One region of the Mesorhizobium sp. M8A.F.Ca.ET.207.01.1.1 genome, then DNA from elsewhere that is predicted to be linked to it. Evidence: predicted binding sites of a transcription regulator. Region 1 holds the regulator's gene; each other region holds the start of a gene.
The links. Region 1 encodes PhoB, which activates phosphate uptake and scavenging genes when phosphate is short. Its sites were predicted from a motif close to TGTCATNNANCTGTCAT; they were not measured.

Region 1 (3,114 bases):
CGGCAACCGGGAGGGAAAGCATGTCGGTGGGAATCCGCCACGACGATCTGCGCCGGCGCAACCGCGCAATGGTGATTGCAGCCGTGCGCCGGGATGGTCAGCCCTCGCGCACCGAGATCGCCGCCACCACTGGCCTCAGCCACTCGACCATATCGGCGATATCCGCCGACCTGATCGGCGAAGGTATCCTGACCGAAGGCAAGCCGAACGAGGCCGGCTCACTCAAACGCGGCCGGCCGCAGGTTGGCCTCGGCCTCAACCCCGAGGCCGCGGCTGTGATGACCGTGGTGCTGTCGCTGAATTTCCTATCCGTCGCCGTCATCGATTATGCCGGCCAGGTGGTCGCCGAGGAGCAGCGCCGGCTGGACACGCTGACCATGTCGCGCGAGGCGCTGATCGGCGAATGCACGGCAATAGTGCGCCGCCGCATCGAGGACCCCGATCTCGATGTCCGCAGTGTTGCCCGCATCGCGCTGGCGATCCAGGGCATCACCGACACCGAGGCGCGTGCCATGCTGTGGTCGCCGATCACGCCGCAGACGGACATTGCCTTCGCCGACATACTCGAAGCCGAATTCGGCATCCCCGCCACCATGGAGAACGACTGCAACATGATGGCGGTGGCGTTGCGCTGGCGCGACCCTCAACGCTACCGCGACGACTTCATCGCCATCCTGCTCTCGCACGGCATCGGCATGGGCCTGGTGCTCAAGGGCGAACTGTTCACCGGCACCCATTCATCGGGCGGCGAATTCGGCCACATGATCCATCGCCCGGGCGGCGCGCTCTGCCGTTGCGGGCGGCGCGGCTGCGTCGAGGCCTATGCCGGCAACTATGCCATCTGGCGTAATGCCAGGCAGCTTGGCGAGGACGCCGAACCGGTCGCCGATGTCAGCGACGCGCAGATGCGGACACTCGCCGCGACGGCAAGGGAGAAAGACGGACCGGAGCGCGAAGCGTATCGCAAGGCGGGCGAGGCGCTGGGCTATGGGCTGGGCAGCCTGTTCGCGCTGATCGACCCGGCGCCGGTCGCCATGGTCGGTGTCAGTGCCGCCGCCTTCGACCTGATCGAGCCGGCCTTGCGCGAGGCCATCGCCCAGACCGCCGGCGGCCAGCATTCGGAATCGATTTCCTTCGACACCGAGCCGAACGAACTGCCGCTCATCCGCGAAGGCTGCGCCATGCGCGCCTTGACCTTCGTCGACCAGGAGATTTTCGCGCCGGGCGTGCAGGCGAGAGGCAGTGCTGGGAAGAGCGTCGCCTGAGCGAACGCTCCGGTGAATCACCACCAATGCTGGAGGTTGGCCGAGCGCCCTCAAGGTCGTCATCCCTGGGCGGAGCAGCCGCGAAGCGGCGTCGCGGAGACCCTGGGATCCATGCCGTGACCTCGATCGTAGAGTGCAACGGCGCAGAATTCTGCACTGCGGCGACGCGTCGAGGTCCCGGCACGGATCCTCGGGTCTGCGCCGCGTCGCTTCGCTCCTTGCTCCGCTCGTGGATGACGAAGTCAGGGGCGTAGCCGCCCTCGACCTAGTCTTCCCTGATCGCGTAGCCCGCCCCGCGGATGGTGCGGATGACGTCGGGCATGCGGCCATTGTTGACCGCCTTGCGCAGCCGGCCGACATGCACGTCCACCGTGCGCTCGTCGATATAGATCGTCTCGCCCCAGACATTGTCGAGCAACTGGCTGCGCGAGAACACCCGGCCGGGATGGCGCATCATGAATTCGAGCAGCCGGAACTCGGTCGGTCCGAGCCGGATTTCGCTCTTCTTGCGATAGACCCGGTGCGATTCACGGTCGAGCACGATGTCGCCGACCTTGAGCACGCTGGACAGCACTTCCGGCTTGGCGCGACGCAGCAGCGCCTTGACCCGGGCCATGAATTCCGGCGTCGAGAACGGCTTGACCAGATAGTCGTCGGCGCCGGTCGAAAGGCCACGCACGCGGTCGCTCTCCTCACCGCGCGCCGTCAGCATGATGATCGGCAACCTCTCGGTCTCGGGCCGCATTCGCAGGCGCCGACAGAGTTCGATGCCGGAAACAGCCGGCACCATCCAGTCGAGCACCAGGAGGTCGGGCACATTCTCCTGGAGGCGGATCTCGGCTTCGTCGCCGCGCGGCACCACCTCGACCTGGTAGCCTTCCGATTCCAGATTGTAGCGGAGGAGCACGCCGAGCGGCTCCTCGTCCTCCACCACCATGATGCGTGGCGCGATCATTGGCAGATCATCCTATCGTCAAGCCGCCGGCGCCGACATCGCCGTCTCGTCCTGCTTCGGACGATTGGCGGGCAGTTGCGTTCCGGTCAGCACATAATACGCATTCTCGGCGATGTTGGTCACATGGTCGCCGATGCGCTCGAGATTCTTGGCGCAGAACAAGAGATGCGTGCAAGCCGTGATGTTGCGCGGATCCTCCATCATGTAGGTCAGCAGTTCGCGGAACACCGAGGTGTATTTGACGTCGATGCGTTCGTCGTCATTCCTGAGCTTGGCGAGGGCGGCGGCATCGCCGGCCGCATATTCCTCGACCACGCCCTGCACCTGGATCAGCACCAGCTGCGCCATGGAATCGATCGAGTGCGACAGGTCGCGCGGCGTGGCGGTGAGGCCGACGGAACCGACACGCTTGGCGATGTTCTTGGCAAGGTCGCCGATGCGCTCGAGGTCGCCCGCCATGCGGATCGAGCCGACGACATGACGCAGATCGTCGGCCATCGGCTGGCGCTTGGCGATCAGGGTGATGGCGCGGTCGTCGAGTTCGCGCTGGCGCGCATCCATGATGGCGTCGTCGGAGACGACGCGCTGTGCCAGCGCGTTGTCGGAATTCAGCAGAGCCTTGGTGGCGCCGCCGACCATCGTGCCGGCGAGATCGCCCATGTCGCTGATCAGCCTGCTGATCTGTCCGAGATCCTCATCGAAGGCTGCGACTGTGTGTTCGGCCATGATCCTGGTCCTCGTATGCGTGATATCAGCCGAAGCGGCCGGTGATGTAGTCCTGCGTGCGCTTCTCGCGAGGCGACGTGAAGATCTTCTCGGTCTTGTCGAATTCGACCAGTTCGCCCAGATACATGAACGCCGTCTGGCGCGACACGCGCGCCGCCTGCTGCATGT
Region 2 (3,114 bases), on a different contig from region 1:
TTCGGCGGTCGGCTCGGCATAGCCGGTGATGAAATTGAACAGCTGGGCGACGTCGCGGGCAATCGTCGGATCGGTGGTGAAGAAGGACAGGTCGGTGTAGATGCGCGCCGTCACCGGATGGTAGTTGCCGGTGCCGAGATGGACGTAGTTGCGCAGCTTGCCGTCCTCGCGCCGCACCACCAGCGACATCTTGGCATGTGTCTTGAGTTCGAGGAAACCGAACACGACCTGCACGCCGGCGCGTTCGAGATCGCGCGCCCAGCGGATGTTGGCTTCCTCGTCGAAACGCGCCTTGAGCTCGACCAGCGCCGTCACCGACTTGCCAGCCTCGGCCGCGTCGACCAGCGCACGCACGATCGGGCTGTCGTTGGAGGTGCGATAGAGCGTCTGCTTGATCGCCACCACTTCGGGGTCGGCCATTGCCTGGCGCAGGAACTGCACCACCACGTCGAACGACTCGTAGGGATGATGAACGACGATGTCTTTCTCGCGGATGGCGGCAAAACAGTCGCCGCCATGCTCGCGGATGCGTTCGGGAAAGCGTGGGTTGTAGGGCGTGAACTTCAGGTCGTCGCGGGGAACGGAGACGATCTCGGAGATCTGGCTGAGCGCCAGCGGCCCGGTGAGCACGCTGATGCGGCTCGACGAGACACCAAGCTCGCCGGCGACGAAATCGCGCAATTCCCCCGGCATCAGCATGTCGAACTCGATGCGGATAACCGAACCGCGGCGGCGACGCTTCAGCGCCGTTTCGAACAGCCGCACAAGGTCTTCCGACTCCTCTTCGACCTCGATATCGCTGTCGCGGATGATGCGGAACGTGCCGGAGCCCTTGACCTCGTAGCCGGGGAACAGCTTGCCGATGTAAAGGCCGACCGCCTCCTCCAGCGGAATGAAGCGGACATGGTTCTTGCGGTCCGGAAGGCGGATAAAGCGCTTCAGCGCCACCGGCAGGCGCAGCAATGCGCTCATCTCCTCGCCATTCTTGCGGTGGCGAAGCTGCAGCGCCATGGAGAAGCCGAGATTGGGAATGAACGGGAACGGATGCGCCGGGTCGATCGACAGCGGGGTGAGCACCGGAAACACCTGGTCCTGGAAATGCTCTTCCAGCCAGACCTTTTCGTCCTTGGTCAGCGCATCGCGGGTGATGCTCTCGATGCCTTCCTTGTTGAGCAGAACCGTGAGTGCCGAAAGGCTCTTCTGCTGGTCTTCCTGCAGCCGCTCGACTTCACGCAGCAATTGTTCGAGCTGCTGTTCGGGGGTGCGTCCGTCCGGGCTCTTCAGCACGATGCCCTCGCGCACCTGGCCGGCAAGGCCGGCGACGCGCACCATGAAGAACTCGTCGAGATTGGCGGCCGAGATCGACAGGAAGCGGACGCGCTCCAGCAGCGGGTGATGGGTGTTCAGCGATTCTTCGAGAACGCGGCGATTGAACTGCAGCCAGGAGAACTCGCGGTTGACGAAACGGTCCGGATTGCCTTCCGGGCTCGCTGCCGTGACGTTGTTGAATTCGCTCTGTACCGGCTTCAATTCGTTCATGATTCCCGCTCTTTCGCCCGCCCTGGCCGGTCAACCGGCTTAACTTATCCTGTGGCAGGCTTTTGCGACAGTTCTCTGACAGGCTTTTGCGACAGTTTGATTTCATCGAACTTGCAAAGAGGCTTGATATGATCCAGATGCAGAGAGACTGCGTTAAGGAGACGACGATGGCAGGCGGTTCCATTCCCCATTTCCAGAACGATGCGGGCCATCCGGCAATCGACATCGGGGTCAAGGAATTCATGTGCACGGGCGCCAACCCGCCTTTCGATCATCCGCATGTGTTTCTCGACATGGGCGACGACAATGAGAAAGTCTGCCCCTACTGCTCGACCCTCTACCGCTATTCGCCGAAGCTGAAGGCGACGGAAACCCTGCCCACGGGCTGCCTCTACATCGACCAGGCTGCCTGAAGCCTTTCGCGGCAAACCGGATGGACGACACGCGCTCCCGGCAAGTCGTCATCGCCGGAGCTGGCATTGCCGGACTGACCGCGGCGGTTGCCTTCGCCGAACGCGGTTATCCCGTGCAGGTGTTCGAGCAGGCGCAGCGCCTTGAAGCGGTCGGCGCGGGCATCCAGCTCTCTCCCAATGCGACACGCATCCTTCGTCAACTCGGCGTGCTCGACCGACTGCTGTCGGCGGTGGTAAGGCCGGAGGCCGTGGTATTGAAGGACGCAAGGACGTTGCGCCAACTGGCGCGCGTGCCGCTAGGGGAAGCCGGCGAGAGCCGCTGGGGCGCGCCCTATCTCGTCGCCCACCGGGCCGATGTGCAGAGCGCGTTGATGGCACGGGTTGCCGAGATACCTGATATCCATCTCACCGTCGGGGCGCGCGTCCAAAGAATTGCGACTGGCAGCCATGGTGTCACGGCGACCGTCGAGATCGGTGGCAATACGGCGGAGGAACAAGGCTCCTTGCTGGTCGGCGCCGATGGCGTCTGGTCGTCGGTGCGCGAGCTTGTCGATGCACAAAGGATGGCATCGCCAAGAAGCCGTTTTTCGGGAGAGTTGGCCTGGCGTACCACCGTCGCGGCAGACAGCAGCGCCGGGCGGGCCTTCGCCGCGATCGGTGCAGCCGATTGCGTCACGACTTTCCTGCATACGGGTTTCCACATGGTCGTCTATCCCGTCAGTAAGGGCGACGCATTCAACCTCGTCGCCTTCACCAAAGGCGAGCGCATTACCGAGGGCTGGTCCGGCCATGCCGATCCCGGCATACTCGCCGCCGCCATGCGCGGCACCGCGCCAGGACTCGTGAAGCTGGTGGAAATAGCCGGCCCGTGGCTGACCTGGCCGCTGCATACCGTCGAACAGAGACAGCCTTGGACAATGCCAGCCGGCATCGCGCTGATCGGCGACGCCGCGCACGCAATGACGCCGTTCGCGGCACAAGGTGCCGCGATGGCGATCGAGGACGCCGCGATGCTCGCCAGCCTGGTCGCCGACTTCCCCGGCGACCTGACGCAAAGCCTCACCATCTGGGAGAAGCTGAGACGACCGCGCATCGAAAAGGTACTGAAACGCGGCGCGCTCAACCGCCTCGCCTGGCACGCCCAGGGACCGGTGGCATTGGC
Region 3 (3,114 bases), on a different contig from region 1:
GCTTCCCACTTTTCCGAGAGCTCATTGTGGTCCTTCGCCCCGCCATTGTGCAGGCCGAAGCGGCTGAGTTCGCCGGCGTCGTTGATGTCGATGAACGGCGTCAGCTTGGCCGGGGTCACCGACGGATCAAGCACGCCCTTGGGCGCGACCGGCTTGTCGGCGGCGTCGAAAGGCCCGCCGGCGATGTCGGTCGCGCCGGACAGGTCGACGATGTTGATCTGGCGGTAGAGTGACGCGTCACCCTTCTTCAGGCCCTGGCCGTTGCCGCTGTCGCGCGCCAGCATCAGGAAGGTGTCCGAAAGCGCCACGATCTCGCTTTGCGCGGCGACCTTGGTCTTGCCCTTGGCATCCTTGAACACCGGCAGCGGCACGACATATTCATGCGCGAGCTTCAGATGGGCGAAGTCGGAGGCATCATAGACCAGCGCCCGGGTATTCTGCCGTGTCGAGGGTGAATCGCCGCCATCCTGCCTCGGAGCCGACTGCAGCACGGCGATCAGGAACTTGCCGTCCGGCGTCATCGCCATGCCCTCGAGGCCCTGGTTGTTCTGGCGTCCGGTTTCGGGATCCTTCGGATCGGGGTCGGCGGCGCCCGGGCCGGGACTGTCGGAGGAGAAGTTCGGCGCGCCCTTGCGCATCGGCACGAGGGCCGCAGGCGGCTGGGTCGCCGACATCAGGCGGCCTTGCGCGGAAAACCTGTAGATGTTGGGGCCGTACTCGTCGGAGATGAACATCGAACCGTCGGGCAGCCGCACGATAGCCTCATTGTCGAGGGCGAGCTTGCCGTTGGTGGCGACGGGCAGCATCGGCATGTCGCCGGCGGCCGGGCGCACATCCGACAGCGGATCGAGCCCGGTGGCATCGGCGCCCTTGTCGTCAGTAAGAAGCATGGTGTCGGCAAGCGTCGCCTTGACGCCCTTCTGCTCCTGGCCGGCGGCGGGAGCAGCGCCCGGCGCGACAGGCGTGAACTCGATGCCGATGGTGTTGAGACGCGGCCGGTAGTCGGTGGTGCCGGCGACATTGTAGCCACGGTCGGGCAGGAGCCAGAGCGATCCCTTGTAGGTGCCCGCATCATGCGTCCAGCCGGATGTGTCGATCGCCATGCCGGAGCCCGAGCCGAAGGTCTCGCCGAACTTGTCGCGCTGGTCGGCCGGGATGCGGCCGACGCCGACCAGGCCCTTGTTGACGTAGGCCACGCCGTCGGCAAGCGCCGGGGTGAGAGCGGTGAACAAGGCCAGCGCGACGCCGAGCGAGGCGGTTCGGTGCAGGTGTTTCATGGACAATCCTCTTTGTGACGAAGCATGCCGGAGCGGCCGAAGGACAAACGGAAAGAGGTGCCGCATCGATGATGCCGTGCATGCCTCCCCGAAAGCGATCTAAGGCGTCAACATGATGCTTGCGTGACAGTGCGCGACGCCGACCAGCGGCGATCTCCAAGTGCCGATGAAAACGCTGGACGGCATGAGATTGTTGACCGCCCATCCGCAGCATTCCGTGCACTAGACACTTATGTACAGTGCGTATATGGTGCCGCCACTGACAGACCGGGAGGGAAGCCTTGAAGTCGCACTACCGCGCAGTTGTCATTGGGGGTGGCGTGGTGGGCGCCTCGGTGCTCTACCACCTGACGCGGTTCGGCTGGAGCGATGTGGCGCTGATCGAGCGCGCCGAACTGACCGCCGGCTCGACCTGGCACGCGGCGGCCGGTTTCCATGCGCTCAACGCCGATCCCAATGTCGCTGCGCTGCAGGACTACACCATCAACCTCTACCGCGAGATCGAGGCCGAATCCGGCTGGGATATCGGGCTGCACATGACCGGCGGCGTCAACATCGCCAGTGATCCGGCGCGCTGGGAGTGGCTGAAATCGGCCTGGGCGGTGTTCCAGTCGGTCGGCATCGAGACGGCCCGGCTGGTTACGCCCGACGAGATCAAGGCGATCTGCCCGATCGTCGACGTCACCGGCGTGCTCGGCGGCCTTCATGACTCCAACGAGGGCCATCTCGATCCATACGGCACGACGCACGCCTATGCCGGCGCCGCCAAGAAGCGTGGCGCCGATGTCATCCTGCGCAACCGCGTGGTCGAGCTGAAGGCGCGCGCCGACGGCCAGTGGGATGTCGTCACCGAGCAGGGCACCATCGTTGCCGAGCATGTCGTCAACGCCGGCGGGTTGTGGGCCAAGCAGGTCGGCCGCATGGCCGGCGTAGACCTGCCGGTGACGCCGATGGCGCATCACTATTTCGTCACCGAGGACATTCCCGAGATCGCGGCGCTCGACCGGGAGATCGGCATCGCCGTCGATCTCGACGGCTTCTCCTACCTGCGCCAGGAGCGCAAGGGCGTGCTGCTCGGCGTTTACGAGCAGAACCCGAAGCACTGGAACATGGACGGCGCGCCATGGGACTATGGTATCGAGCTGATTCCGGAAGACATCGACCGGATCAGCCCGGAACTCGCCAAGGCGCATGAGCGCTTTCCCTGCCTGGCGACGGCCGGCATCCGCAAATGGGTCAACGGCGCCTTCACCTTCACCCCCGACGGCAACCCGATCGTCGGGCCGGTGCGCGGCTTGAAAAACTACTGGGTCGCCTGCGGCGTCATGGCCGGCTTCAGCCAGGGCGGCGGCGTCGGCAAGTCGCTGGCCGAATGGATGATTTACGGCGAGCCGCGGGCCGACATCTTCGGCATGGACATCGCCCGCTACGGCGCCTTCGCCGCCAACCGCGAATATCTCAGGCAGACGACACGCCAGTTCTATTCGCGGCGCTTCGTCATGACCTTTCCCAATGAGCGATTGCCAGCGGGCCGGCCTTTGAAACGCCCCGGCGCCTATGACGGTATGGCTGCTGCCGGCTGCGAATGGACGGCCTCGTGGGGGCTGGAAATCCCGGCCTATTTCGCGCCGATGGGCTTTCGCGAGAACACGACGCTCAAGCGCTCCAACGCTTTCGACATCGTCGGCGACGAAGCGCTGCAGGTGCGCCGCGCCGCCGGCCTCGTCGATATCTCGGCCTATTCGCGCTACGCGATTTCAGGGCCGGGCGCCGCAGCGTGGCTCGACCGGCTGCTCGCCTGCAGGCTGCCGAAAGCCGGCCAGGCGCGGCTGGCGCC
Region 4 (3,114 bases), on a different contig from region 1:
CGACCGCGTCGAACTCGGCCAGGGCGGCAATCTGCAAAAGCTCATTCTTGCCCTGGTGAATGGCGGCTGAGAAGGCCACCGCGCGTTGCGGCGCGGCGGCAAATTCGTGATCCGCCTGCCCTACCGGCTCAGATCCAGCGCCGCGCTCAGATCCCCCATCGGCGGCTCGCCATTGGCGGCCAGCGCCTTGTCGCGGGCGACGATGCCGGTCAGCACCGGCAGGTCGTAGCGCGCGGTGATGAAGCGCAGGATCGACGTCGTGTCGTACTGGGTGTGGTCTACCGTGCCCATCCTCGCATAGGGCGAGACGATGAAGGCCGGGATGCGGTTGCCCGGGCCCCAGCGGTCGGCCTTGGGCGGCGCGACGTGATCCCAGAAGCCGCCATTCTCGTCATAGGTGACGACCACCAGCATGTGGCCCCATTGCGGGCTCTTCTCCAGATGCGCGACGACGTCGGCCAGATGCTGGTCGCCGCTCGCCACGTCGGCATAGCCGCCATGCTCATTGAGATTGCCTTGCGGCTTGTAGAAACTCACCGAGGGCAGCTTGCCGTCGTCGATCGCCTTGATGAACTCCGCGCCATCCAGGCCGCCATCCCGCAGATGCTCGGTGCGCGCGGCGGTGCCGGGCGCGTAAGCGGCGAAATAGTTGAAGGGCTGGTGGTGGAACTGGAAGTTCGGCACCGGCGTGGCGTTCTTGCCGTCCAGCGTTGCCTGCCAGGCGCCGCTATACCAGGCCCAGTCGACGCCCTTCAGCGACAGGAGATCGCCGATGGTGATGTCGTGCTGCGGCGGCAGCGTGGTCGGCGCGGTCGGGTCGGCCAGCGCCTTGTCGCCGCCCTCGGCCGGTTTGTTGGCGCTCGGCTGATAGGGCGGCTGCATGGTGTTGACGGCATGGAAATCGGGCGTGATGGCGCCGTCATTGACGAATTTCGGCACGCCGCCGAGCGCCGATGCCGGCGAATTGTCGGCGACCTTCAAGGACGTGCCGTCGGCATCGACCACGGCGATCTGGCCCTTGATCGGACTGGTGTCGGCGTGCGGGTAGACCGGCGTACAGGCGCAGGCGAGCTGGAAATGGTTGAGGAAGGAGCCGCCGAAGGCGCCCTGGAAGAAATTGTCGGCCAGCACGTATTTCTTCGCCACCTGCCACATCGGCAGGCTCGAGCCGTCATAATGGCCCATGACTAGGCCGCCGGAATCGGCCCAGGCGACGAATTTGTCGTTCTTCCCGCCGTCGATCTGCATCTGCTCCTGGTAGAAGCGGTGCCACAAGTCGTGGGTGATGACGTTGGTGCCCTCATGGAAGCCCTTGGGATCGTCAATGGCGAAGGCGGCGTTGGCGAGATGCGCGGTCTCGGCCTCCGTCACCACGGGCGTGACGCCCTTGCCGGTCAGCCCGCCCCAGGCCGGCGGCAATTCGGTCAGCGGCTTGCCGTCGCGGTCGAACTGGCGCGCCTGGTCGGCCGAGACATTGGCCAGGCCATTGGCGCCGGGGAAGCCGCCATAGAGATTATCGAAGCTGCGGTTTTCGGCATAGATGACGACGACGGTGTCGATCTTGTCGAAGCCGGGAGGGGCGGCATGGGCGGCCGCCAGGGGAAGCAGGGCCGAACCGGCCAGACCGAAGGAAGTGAAGAGCTTGAGCCTCGTCATGGGAAGACCTCGTGGCTTGACTGTGGCTAGAGGGGTGCGGGAACCATAGGGCAGCTAACGTGGCTGCCTTGTCACCTTTGTGACAGCCGCCGCCACGGCGAACACGGTTTCGTGAGCACTGGAGCCGGTCATCAATCCGTTGCACTGCGTTCTTATTGCCGGGCCAAAGCGGACCATGCCCCATGACCAGAAGACGATGGAAAATTCGGGCGATCGCCATTGCCGCGATCTCGACCTTTGGCCTTGCCGCGCCCGCGAATTCGGCGGGGCCGGATGGCTTCCATCCCGGCCCACTGTCGCGCGCCGAAGCCTTCGCGCGCGCCAAGGCGCTGACCGCCTTGGGGCGAAAAATGTTCTTCGACCCCTCGCTCTCGGCCTCGGGCAAGCAGGCCTGCTCGTCCTGTCATGATCCTAGCCATGCTTTCGGGCCGGCCTCGGCCACGCCGGTCGAAATGGGCGGGCCAAACCTCGACCAGCCCGGCGTGCGCGCGGTGCCGTCGCTGCGTTATCTCCAGGCCGCGCCCGCCTTCACCGAGCATTTCCATGATTCCGAGGACGAGGGCGACGAAAGCGTCGACAACGGTCCGACCGGCGGCTTGACCTGGGACGGCCGCGCCGACCACGGCAGGGACCAGGCGAAAATCCCCCTGCTCTCGCCCTTCGAGATGGCCAACAAGGGTGCCGGGGCGGTCACCGCCGCCTTGCGCAAGTCGGCCTATGCCGGCGAGTTCAAGACGGTGTTCGGGCAGGATGTCTTCAACCATCCCAACGATGCCTTCGACGCCGCCGCCGAGGCGCTCGGCACGTTCGAGCAGAGCGCGGCCGATTTCTATCCCTATTCCAGCCGCTACGACGCCTTCCTCGCCGGCAAGGCGACGTTGTCGGCGCAGGAGCTGCACGGTCGCGCTCTGTTCGAGGACGAGAAAAAAGGCAATTGCGCCAGTTGCCACCTCAGCGAACCCGCCAATGACGGCGAGCCGCCGCAATTCACCGATTTCGGCCTGATCGCCATCGCCGTACCGCGCAACCCGGCAATCACGGCCAACACCGACCCAGCCTATGCCGATCTCGGCCTGTGCGGCCCGCTGCGCACTGATTTTCGCGGCCGCACCGACTATTGCGGCCTGTTCAAGACGCCGACGCTGCGCAACGTCGCGCTGCGCAGGAGCTTCTTCCACAATGGCAAGTTACACACCTTGCGCGACGCGGTCGCCTTCTACGCCAGCCGCGATACCGATCCCGGCCGCTGGTATCCCAAGAATGCCGACGGCACGGTGAGGAAATATGACGACCTGCCAAAGGCTTACTGGCCGAACTTGAATCAGGACCCGCCCTTCGGCGGCAGGAGACCTGGCGGCAAGCCGGCGCTGACGGATGCCGAGATAGACGACATTGTCGCGTTCCTGCAGACGCTGACGGATGCAGACCAGGTGGCAGCGAAATAACCTGAGACGCGGC

Region 2: the regulator PhoB is predicted to act here: its motif matches at 1,604-1,620, upstream of EN850_RS01610 (RNA degradosome polyphosphate kinase).
Region 3: the regulator PhoB is predicted to act here: its motif matches at 1,390-1,406, upstream of EN850_RS23250 (esterase-like activity of phytase family protein).
Region 4: the regulator PhoB is predicted to act here: its motif matches at 1,783-1,799, upstream of EN850_RS14760 (acid phosphatase).

The regions. Positions count from the first base shown of each region.
Region 1 is NZ_SRUS01000009.1:81,027-84,140, forward strand. Features, by position in the region: gene EN850_RS24770 (ROK family protein) at 21-1,265, shown strand; gene phoB (phosphate regulon transcriptional regulator PhoB) at 1,531-2,220, opposite strand; gene phoU (phosphate signaling complex protein PhoU) at 2,239-2,946, opposite strand; gene pstB (phosphate ABC transporter ATP-binding protein PstB) at 2,972-3,114, opposite strand, start outside.
Region 2 is NZ_SRUS01000001.1:327,292-330,405, reverse strand. Features, by position in the region: gene EN850_RS01610 (RNA degradosome polyphosphate kinase) at 1-1,539, opposite strand, end outside; gene EN850_RS01605 (zinc-finger domain-containing protein) at 1,707-1,952, shown strand; gene EN850_RS01600 (FAD-dependent monooxygenase) at 1,973-3,114, shown strand, end outside.
Region 3 is NZ_SRUS01000008.1:93,569-96,682, forward strand. Features, by position in the region: gene EN850_RS23250 (esterase-like activity of phytase family protein) at 1-1,277, opposite strand, end outside; gene EN850_RS23255 (FAD-dependent oxidoreductase) at 1,559-3,114, shown strand, end outside.
Region 4 is NZ_SRUS01000004.1:501,799-504,912, reverse strand. Features, by position in the region: gene EN850_RS14765 (DUF922 domain-containing protein) at 1-70, shown strand, start outside; gene EN850_RS14760 (acid phosphatase) at 121-1,656, opposite strand; gene EN850_RS14755 (cytochrome-c peroxidase) at 1,839-3,101, shown strand.